DNA from 4 places in the Bacillus sp. YH3-2-B2 genome. Region 4 is predicted to be linked to each of the others. Evidence: predicted binding sites of a transcription regulator. Region 4 holds the regulator's gene; each other region holds the start of a gene.
The links. Region 4 encodes Rex, which represses fermentation and respiration genes when NADH is low (regulators of the CRP and FNR family bind a similar motif). Its sites were predicted from a motif close to TTGTGAAATATTTCACAA; they were not measured.
Positions count from the first base shown of each region.

Region 1 (2,206 bases), on a different contig from region 4:
TGACCATGCCGAGTAAAAATGGAATCAGCAGCATCGCCCATGCGCCGTGCTGCTTCGGAATCATCGCCTTCATCGAAACCCTCCTTTTTATTTCATTATAAGTGCAAACACTCTCCTGATAAGTGACCTTTATCATACAAGCTGTGAAATACATCACTGCCGCGCGGGCTCAATCGGGCTACACTAAAGCTATCAATAGCACAGGAGGCTTTCCTATGAATCAGTGTGACTATTTATTATTTCTGAAACAACTTCCTATGTTTAATGAAGTGCCTCTGTCCATTGTCGAAACCTTGCTGAAAAACGGGACGTTTATCCGCGGCTCATCTGACCAATCTCCATCCTTTCTTCATTCACAATCCGTTTATATTGTATTAAAAGGCAATATCCGTTTTACGGACAGCAGGCTCCCTGAAGGGTCGCAAACCGTTGCGCTGTGGGAAAAAGGCGATGTGTTTCCGATTGATGAAAAAGGCGGGCTCTCTTTATCGCCTTTTATCTCAGTCAATGCCTCACCGGATATTCTGGTACTCCATATTCCATATTCCGTATTTAAGCAAATGATGTCTTACCATCCGCGGCTGCAAATGAACTTTTTGGCGATGCTTCAGCAAAATGTCTTCTGTTCCTATCAGTTGTTTTTGAGGTATCTGTATACATCACGGGATGAAAACGCCGAACCCGGTTCTTAAACAGAACCGGTTTTTTTGATGACGCGGGCGTCCCTATATCGTTTGAAAATCCTTCCTGCTGCTCTGTGTGAACGTTTTGTGAAAAAAGCAGAGTGTGTGACATAGTTCACAAGGTGATGCGCCGTCTCTGTTTATAGTGTACATAGCATCACCTGACTCGGAAGGAGTGAACGATCATGAAGAAAAAGAAAATGAGTCCGTTGCTCAGGAGATTAAACTATTTTTCTCCTATCGAACATCATTCAAATCATCATAGCCAAACGACAAGCGAAGATCGTGATTGGGAGAATGTATACAGAAACAGATGGCAGTACGACAAAGTCGTTCGCTCCACCCACGGCGTCAACTGCACGGGTTCTTGCAGCTGGAATATTTATGTGAAAAACGGAATTGTCACGTGGGAAGGACAAAACTTGAATTATCCATCAACAGGCCCGGATATGCCTGATTTCGAACCGAGAGGCTGTCCGCGGGGGGCCAGTTTTTCATGGTACATCTACAGCCCGCTCCGTGTGAAATATCCATATGTGCGAGGTGTGCTGATCAATTTGTGGCGGGAAGCATTGCAGGCGCATCAAAATCCGCTGGATGCCTGGAAATCGATCGTTGAAAACCCTGAAAAAGCGAAGTCCTATAAACAGGCAAGAGGGAAAGGCGGCTTTGTCCGCGCGGAATGGCCGGAAGTGCTGAAGCTGATTTCAGCCTCTCTGCTGTATACAGTGATGAAATACGGGCCTGACCGGAATGTCGGCTTTTCTCCGATCCCGGCGATGTCCATGATCAGCCACGCATCAGGCTCGCGATTCATGTCTTTAATCGGCGGCCCGATGCTCAGTTTTTATGACTGGTATGCGGATCTCCCGCCGGCGTCCCCGCAAATTTGGGGCGACCAGACGGACGTTCCGGAAAGCAGTGATTGGTACAATTCAGGCTACATCATCACATGGGGTTCCAACGTTCCGTTAACGAGAACGCCTGACGCGCACTTTTTGGCGGAGGCCCGCTATAAAGGGGCCAAGGTGATTTCAATCAGTCCCGATTTTGCGGAGTCCTCAAAGTTTGCGGATGACTGGCTCAGTATCCGCCAAGGGACTGACGGGGCGCTTGCGATGGCGATGGGTCACGTCATTTTGCAGGAATTTTACGTGAACCAAGAAACTGAACGTTTTATTGAGTACGCGAAGCAATACACTGATTTTCCATTTCTCGTCACCTTATCAAAAGAAAATGGCGTATACACAGCGGGGCGGTTTTTGCATGCGAAAGACATCGGGCGGCAGACAAAGCATGATCAGTGGAAGCCGGCGGTCTGGAATGAACAGACAGGTGCGTTTGCCATACCGCAAGGAACAATGGGCTCCCGCTGGGACGGGCAGCAGAAATGGAATCTGCACATGATCGACGAAGACACCGGGGAACAGATCGAGCCCCGTCTCACCGTGCTCGGAATAGAGGACGAAATCGGCTCGGTGCGCATTCCGTATTTTTCAAATGACGGAAACAAAGTGCTTGAG
Region 1 is NZ_JBSJQE010000002.1:371,033-373,238, forward strand. It holds gene ACWJJX_RS06815 (YwiC-like family protein) at 1-73, opposite strand, end outside; gene ACWJJX_RS06820 (cyclic nucleotide-binding domain-containing protein) at 216-692, shown strand; gene ACWJJX_RS06825 (nitrate reductase subunit alpha) at 869-2,206, shown strand, end outside.
Region 1: a site for Rex is predicted at 787-804, ahead of ACWJJX_RS06825 (nitrate reductase subunit alpha). Genes of this name have one in related genera too.

Region 2 (2,206 bases), on a different contig from region 4:
GTTTGCGTTTCCCGATGACATTCAGCAAACCCGATAACATAATAGCGCACAGGCTGCCGAGCATGATGGACGGCAGCACAAGCGCAAAGGCGTCTCCCTGGGACATCGGCATAATATCGGAGTAGCCGATGGATAAAGGAATCGCGCCTTCACCGACACCCCCCGCCATAATCGGAACGACGATATAAAGCAGCGTGTGCTGAAAGCCGAGCCCGAGCAGCGTCCCGACGCATAAGCCGACGATGGCGGCCGCGATCGAGCCGGCGATCAGCGGAATAAAAATCTTAACGAAAGCTTTGACGAGCGTCTCTCTTTTCATCCCGAGAATACTGCCGACGACGATACCGGCAATAAATAGATAGAGAAAGTTGGAGCTTTCCGTGAATTCTGTTGTTGAAGTAATAATGTCTTTCGGAAGCAGGTGGTAGTAGACGACAGCGGATGGAATAAAGGTTGCGAGAATCGCAGGGCCGCCGATGGACCGCACGATCGGAATGGATTTTCCGATCTGGCCGAAGGTAAATCCGAAAAAACTCATGACGGCAATTGATGTCAGAATGTCGCTTTTTACATCACGGCTCATGACAAACACCGTAATAAGCAAGAAAAGCAGGATATAGATAGGAAGAGGAATAATGCCGATTCTTATATTCATTGCTCTGGCAAACCAGTTATCAGTCCGTTCCTGTTTTTGGATTGAATCCGTTTGCAATTTTGGTTGAAGTTCTCCCATGCTTGTTCCCCCAGTCGTTATGTAGTGAAAAAATATCCCCATTTAAAGTATACTAAAAAATTTAAATTGTTCATATATTATGAATTTACTAGAGGACATGCTTTCTTCACATTTTCTTTCTCAAAATGGCGATTTGGCGGGCTTTTTCACCGAGAAAAGCATTTTGTTCGCCACACGAATAAAAAAGAGGTACGATATCAAAGGGACAAATATCCTAGGTGCTGACATAAAATCTCTACAAATCCGACAATAATCAGTCACAATTTCAGCCTGATTTTAGGTATATTGATCTTTTTTTTTGGGCTGAATCGTTGTAAAGTAATGATATTGAATCATTTCTATGACAGCCGCTGTCCCCCAGGGTGTACAGGCTGATATTTCAATAGTTTTGACGAACTTGTGAAACATTGAGCAAATATATCATTTTTTGTGAAATACCGAGCAATGATTTCACTATGTTTGTGAAATGTTGAGCAATTTACCAGATTGGAGGAAAAACATCATGAGTGAGTTGGTATTAGCCCGCATTCAATTTGCATCTACAACATTGTTTCACTTCTTGTTTGTGCCTATGTCTATCGGGCTTGTGTTTATGGTTGCTTTGATGGAGACGCTTTATGTTGTCAAAAAACAAGAGGCCTATCTCAAAATGGCTAAATTTTGGGGGCATCTCTTTTTAATTAACTTTGCTGTCGGCGTCGTCACAGGGATTCTTCAGGAATTCCAGTTCGGATTGAACTGGTCTGATTATTCCCGTTTTGTCGGGGACGTATTTGGGGCTCCGCTTGCGATTGAAGCGCTTTTGGCGTTTTTTATGGAGTCTATTTTTATCGGATTATGGATTTTCGGCTGGGACCGTTTATCTAAAAAAGTGCATTTGCTTTGCATTTGGCTTGTATCCTTCGGAACGATTATGTCATCTTTCTGGATTTTGACGGCAAACTCATTCATGCAGGAGCCGGTCGGCTTTACGATTAAAAACGGCCGCGCGGAAATGAATGACTTCGGAGCGCTTTTGACAAACCCTCAGCTTTGGGTTGAATTCCCTCACGTCATTTTCGGAGCGCTTGCGACGGGTGCTTTCTTTATCGCCGGTGTCAGCGCATTTAAATTATTGAAGAAAAAAGAAGTGCCTTTCTTCCATAAATCTTTCAAGCTTTCGATGATTGTCGGTCTGATCGCCGGTATCGGCGTTGCGTTCAGCGGACACATGCAGGCTGAGCATTTAATGGAATCGCAGCCGATGAAAATGGCCGCCAGTGAAGCGCTTTGGGATGACAGCGGTGATCCTGCCGCGTGGACGGCTTTTGCGAATATTGATACGAATAAAGAAAAAAACACATCAGAAATTTCAATTCCTTACGCACTCAGCTACTTGGCTTACCAGAAGTTCAGCGGCAGTGTGAAAGGGATGAAAACACTTCAAAAAGAATATGAAAAAACGTACGGAAAAGGCGACTATATCCCGCCTGT
Region 2 is NZ_JBSJQE010000002.1:229,146-231,351, forward strand. It holds gene ACWJJX_RS06055 (2-hydroxycarboxylate transporter family protein) at 1-733, opposite strand, end outside; gene ACWJJX_RS06060 (cytochrome ubiquinol oxidase subunit I) at 1,236-2,206, shown strand, end outside.
Region 2: a site for Rex is predicted at 1,131-1,148, ahead of ACWJJX_RS06060 (cytochrome ubiquinol oxidase subunit I). Genes of this name have one in related genera too.

Region 3 (2,206 bases), on a different contig from region 4:
CGAATGTGTTTACCAACAAGCTCACAGATTCATTCAGCGGCATGAAAGGAGCGGGCGGCGCGATGCAGAACATCGGAAATCCGCAGGACATTTTCCAGGCCGGCACGCGCGCTCATATTCCGCCGCACATTCTGGATCGCATTATTGACGCCATGTCGCAAAGCATCACATATGTATTTACGCTTGCGCTGGCGCCGATCGTCATTGCGGCCGTTACCATTTTGTTTATGGGAAAAGCGAGAGTAAAAACCTCTCAGGAAATGGCGAAAAAAGCGAATTAAAAAAAGCAGTACATGGCGTTTGTCATGTACTGCTTTTTTGTTTACTCTGCGAAATGCGGAGCGAGAATATCTTTCAGCACGTTTGCGCTGCGGCTGAATTGAGCCTGTTCTGTTTCATTCAGCTCAAGTTCCGTCACACCTGCGATGCCGTTCCGATTGACGACGGCCGGAACGCCGATAAAGACGTCGTTTACACCGTATTGGCCGTCCAGATATGTGCTGACGGTTAAAATGCTGTTTTCATTACGCAAAATCGCTTTTGTGATGCGGGCGAGGCTCATCGCCACTCCGTAATATGTCGCGCCTTTTTTCTCGATAATATGGTAGGCCGCGTTTTTCACATCGTCAACGATCTGATCCAGCTCGTCCTGTTTGTAAGCTGCATTTTTCTCCAGCAATTGCTGTACCGGCACTCCGCCGATATTGGCGTGACTCCATACAGGAAGCTCGGTATCGCCGTGCTCACCGATAATGTGGGCGTGTACGTTTTGCGGAGCGGCGCCGAAGTATTCACTCAGCATATAACGGAATCGCGCAGAATCCAGTGTCGTGCCGCTGCCGATGACGCGTTCTTTCGGCAGGCCGCTGAATGTCCATGTCGCATAAGTGAGAATGTCGACCGGGTTTGTGGCAACGAGGAAGATGCCGTCAAATCCGCTTGCCATTACTTCACCGACAATGCTTTTAAAAATGGCGAGATTTTTTTCGACCAGCTCAAGTCTCGTTTCGCCCGGTTTTTGATTGGCCCCGGCACAGATGCACACGATATCGGCATCCTTGCAATCCTCATATGTGCCGTAAGACGTTTTGACCGGATGAGGCGCAAATGCCTTTCCGTGATTTAAATCCATGACATCGCCCATGGCTTTTTCTCTATTTACATCAATGATCACAAGCTCATCTGTGATCCCTTGGTTAATTAACGCAAATGCATAACTGCTTCCAACAAAACCTGCTCCGATTAATGCTACTTTGTTCACTCGTTCGTTCATCATGTATGCTCATCCTCCAGTGTTTCGTGGTGTCTGTTTTTAACTTGTGAAGTATTTCACATTTATATTGTGCAATACTTCACAAACTTTTGCAAGAGAAAAGTTTGATTTTTGGACAAAAAAATATCGGTGATGGTTTCCAGATTGTTGACAACATCCTAAAACGGAACCGTTTTAGGATGTTGTCATCTTTTCAGCGTGATTGAAGATGCGCTGTCCTTTTCCCAGAAGCAAGGGTTTGCCGGCACGCTGATGTAATGATAGCCCTATCCATTAATGCGGAAGATAACCGTTTAAACCGGAGTTGTTATACAAACCATTCTGCACATAATCAAATCCGGGCTGGTTCTGTCCGGGCACTTGGGCGCTGCCATTGTTAAAAATCACTTTGGCATTAGCCGTATCCGCATTCGCAGGCAGCGTCAGCGTGTAAATTCCATTTGCATTCTTAGTCATTGCTTTCCCCGGCCACGATCCGGTTAATTCTATGGCCCTGCCTCCATCATGTTTGTAAATATAAGCATTTACCTGGCCCCAATGATCCGGATTTTGATAGCCAATGATGTTGGTTTGGGCCGGGTCTTTTTTGACAAACGTGTATTCTTGGGTTCTCTCTGCACCCTTGCCGTTCGTTCCGGTTAACTTGATGTTGTATGTCGTGCCGATTGGATCTCCTTTCCCGATCGTTAATCGGTCTCCATCCTTAAATGCTGTCTGCTGCCCATTATTGATTTGGTAAACGGCTTTTGCTGTTTTCGCATTTGCACGCAGGGTGACCGTCAGCTGATCATTGAAAGAATGGACTGCCCCCGTTTGGTAATTCTCAAGAAAGACCTGAGGCGCATTTCCAATATCATCGGGATAAAGAACAGCCGCGGATCTGGCATTGATCGTACCTGTCAGTTTGCCGTTCGCTACTTGAAATGAACCGGC
Region 3 is NZ_JBSJQE010000004.1:119,146-121,351, reverse strand. It holds gene ACWJJX_RS15305 (MDR family MFS transporter) at 1-281, shown strand, start outside; gene ACWJJX_RS15300 (L-lactate dehydrogenase) at 323-1,276, opposite strand; gene amyE (alpha-amylase) at 1,547-2,206, opposite strand, start outside.
Region 3: a site for Rex is predicted at 1,318-1,335, ahead of ACWJJX_RS15300 (L-lactate dehydrogenase). Genes of this name have one in related genera too.

Region 4 (2,206 bases):
CGGCATCTGAAACAGCAGCCCGAACGGAATCGTCAGCTGCAGCAGAAAATGAAAGTATTCGGTGATCCCGATCACCTGGTTGACATCCAGGTCATTCGAGACCCGCTTCATAAAATCAACGACCAGCGGAAATAAAATATAATAAGAAAACGACACACCGCCGACAAACAGCACGATCGAAATCGGAATATAGCTGAGTGTTACTTTGCGCTCCTTCTCATACAGACCCGGGCTGACAAACGCCCAAATCTGATAGAGAATAATCGGCGAAGTCAAAATGATGCCGATGATAAACGCGAACTGCAAAAAGATAAACAGCGGATCCGTCAGGTTAAAAGCATTAAGGGTGAGCTCTTTTACTTCATCGGCTTTTTGAAGATACACAATGATAGGTTTTGCCAGAAAAAAGCCGGCAATAAAGAAAACCGTAAAGGATAACGCCACAATCAGCAATCGTTTCCGAAGTTCGGCAATATGCTCCACAAGCGTCATTTGATTCACTCTCATACGCGTCATCCTATCTTACTGTTCTTCTTTCTTTTTTTCCTCTTCTTCACCGGCTAATCCCTTAGTAGCGTTCTTAAATTCACGAAGCGTGTCCCCCGCCGCTTTTCCTAATTCGGGAAGCTTCTTCGGACCGAAAATAATTACCGCCACCACACCGATAACCGCCAGGCTTCCAGGACCGATCATGTGCAGCTCCTCCTTTCGCTATTCAATTTCTTCCAAAACAGAATAATGCTTCAAGAAATAAACCAATGATTGAAGCTCTACAGCTAAATCTATATGATGAATTCGAATGTGATCCGGCACATTCAAACGGGCCGGCGTAAAGTTAAGGATTCCCTTGATTCCGAGCGCCACGAGCCGGTCGGTGATTGACTGGGCGGCAACCGCCGGAACGGTAAGAATCGCCACGGGTTCATCCTTTATGTGAAGCTCTAAATCATCAAGATCAAAGACAGGCACACCGCCTACCTCAGTTCCTATTTTACTCTGATTTACATCAAAAGCCATAGATATTTTTGTGTTATTATTTTTTGTGAAATTATAGTGAAGAAACGCCGTCCCTAAATTCCCGACACCGATCAAAATGACGTTCGTCGTTTCATCCTGATCCAGTGTTTTTCTGAAAAATGACAGCAGGTAATCCACATTATAGCCGTATCCTTTTTTGCCGAGCGCCCCGAAATAGGAAAAATCCCGGCGGATCGTGGCCGAATCGACTTTTACCGCGTCGCTCAGTTCAGCTGATGAAACGCGCTGCTTTCCTGAGGCGTGTAAATTCTTTAAAAAGCGATAATAAAGCGGCAGCCTTTTTGCCGTCGCCTGTGGAATTTTTGATTGATCCTTGTTCATGATTGGTCCTCCACTTTATACTCAGATGCATCTCTTTTAAAATCACCGTTTTTGCCTCCTGTTTTTTCCATGAGGCAGGTCGGGCCGATGACCATTCCTTTATCCAGCGCCTTGCACATGTCATACACGGTCAAAGCGCAGACTGAAGCGGAAGTTAGCGCTTCCATTTCCACACCTGTACTCCCTTTCGTTTTTACGCTTGCCTGTATATGAAGAACGGCTTCGGAATCCTTTTCCTCCCAGCCGAATGAAATGTCGACGCTGCTTAAAGAAAGCGGGTGGCACATCGGAATAATCGCTGACGTCTGCTTTGCGGCCATAATTCCTGCCACCTGTGCGACAGCCAGCACGTCTCCTTTTCCGATCTCGCGGTTTTTGATTCTGCTGTACACGTCATGCTTCATGTGTACGCTGGATATCGCAGCGGCAGTACGGACTGTTGAAGATTTATCGCTTATATCCACCATGCGGGCACGGCCTTCTTCATTAAAATGAGAAAATCCATTCATATTTAAACTCTCCTTACTTCTGATCATACACTATTTTCTCCCTGATGTCTTATCCTATAATGTTCCAATTCTGATGTATTGTTTGCTGACAGCAGGTTGATAAGCTACACTTAACTTATTATAACAGAGGTGAAATAATATGATGATCTTACAAATTAATCAGCTATCCAAATCTTTTGGCGCTGATCCTATTTTAAACAATATAAAGCTTGAAGTCAGATCTCGGGATCGCATCGCCATAGTAGGCAGAAACGGAGCCGGCAAATCAACTCTCCTTAAAATTATCGCAGGTCACCTTTCATATGAAAAGGGTGAATTAATCAAACCGAAAGAATTAA
Region 4 is NZ_JBSJQE010000005.1:263,013-265,218, forward strand. It holds gene tatC (twin-arginine translocase subunit TatC) at 1-516, opposite strand, end outside; gene ACWJJX_RS17970 (twin-arginine translocase TatA/TatE family subunit) at 523-693, opposite strand; gene ACWJJX_RS17975 (redox-sensing transcriptional repressor Rex) at 712-1,359, opposite strand; gene moaC (cyclic pyranopterin monophosphate synthase MoaC) at 1,356-1,868, opposite strand; gene abc-f (ribosomal protection-like ABC-F family protein) at 2,008-2,206, shown strand, end outside.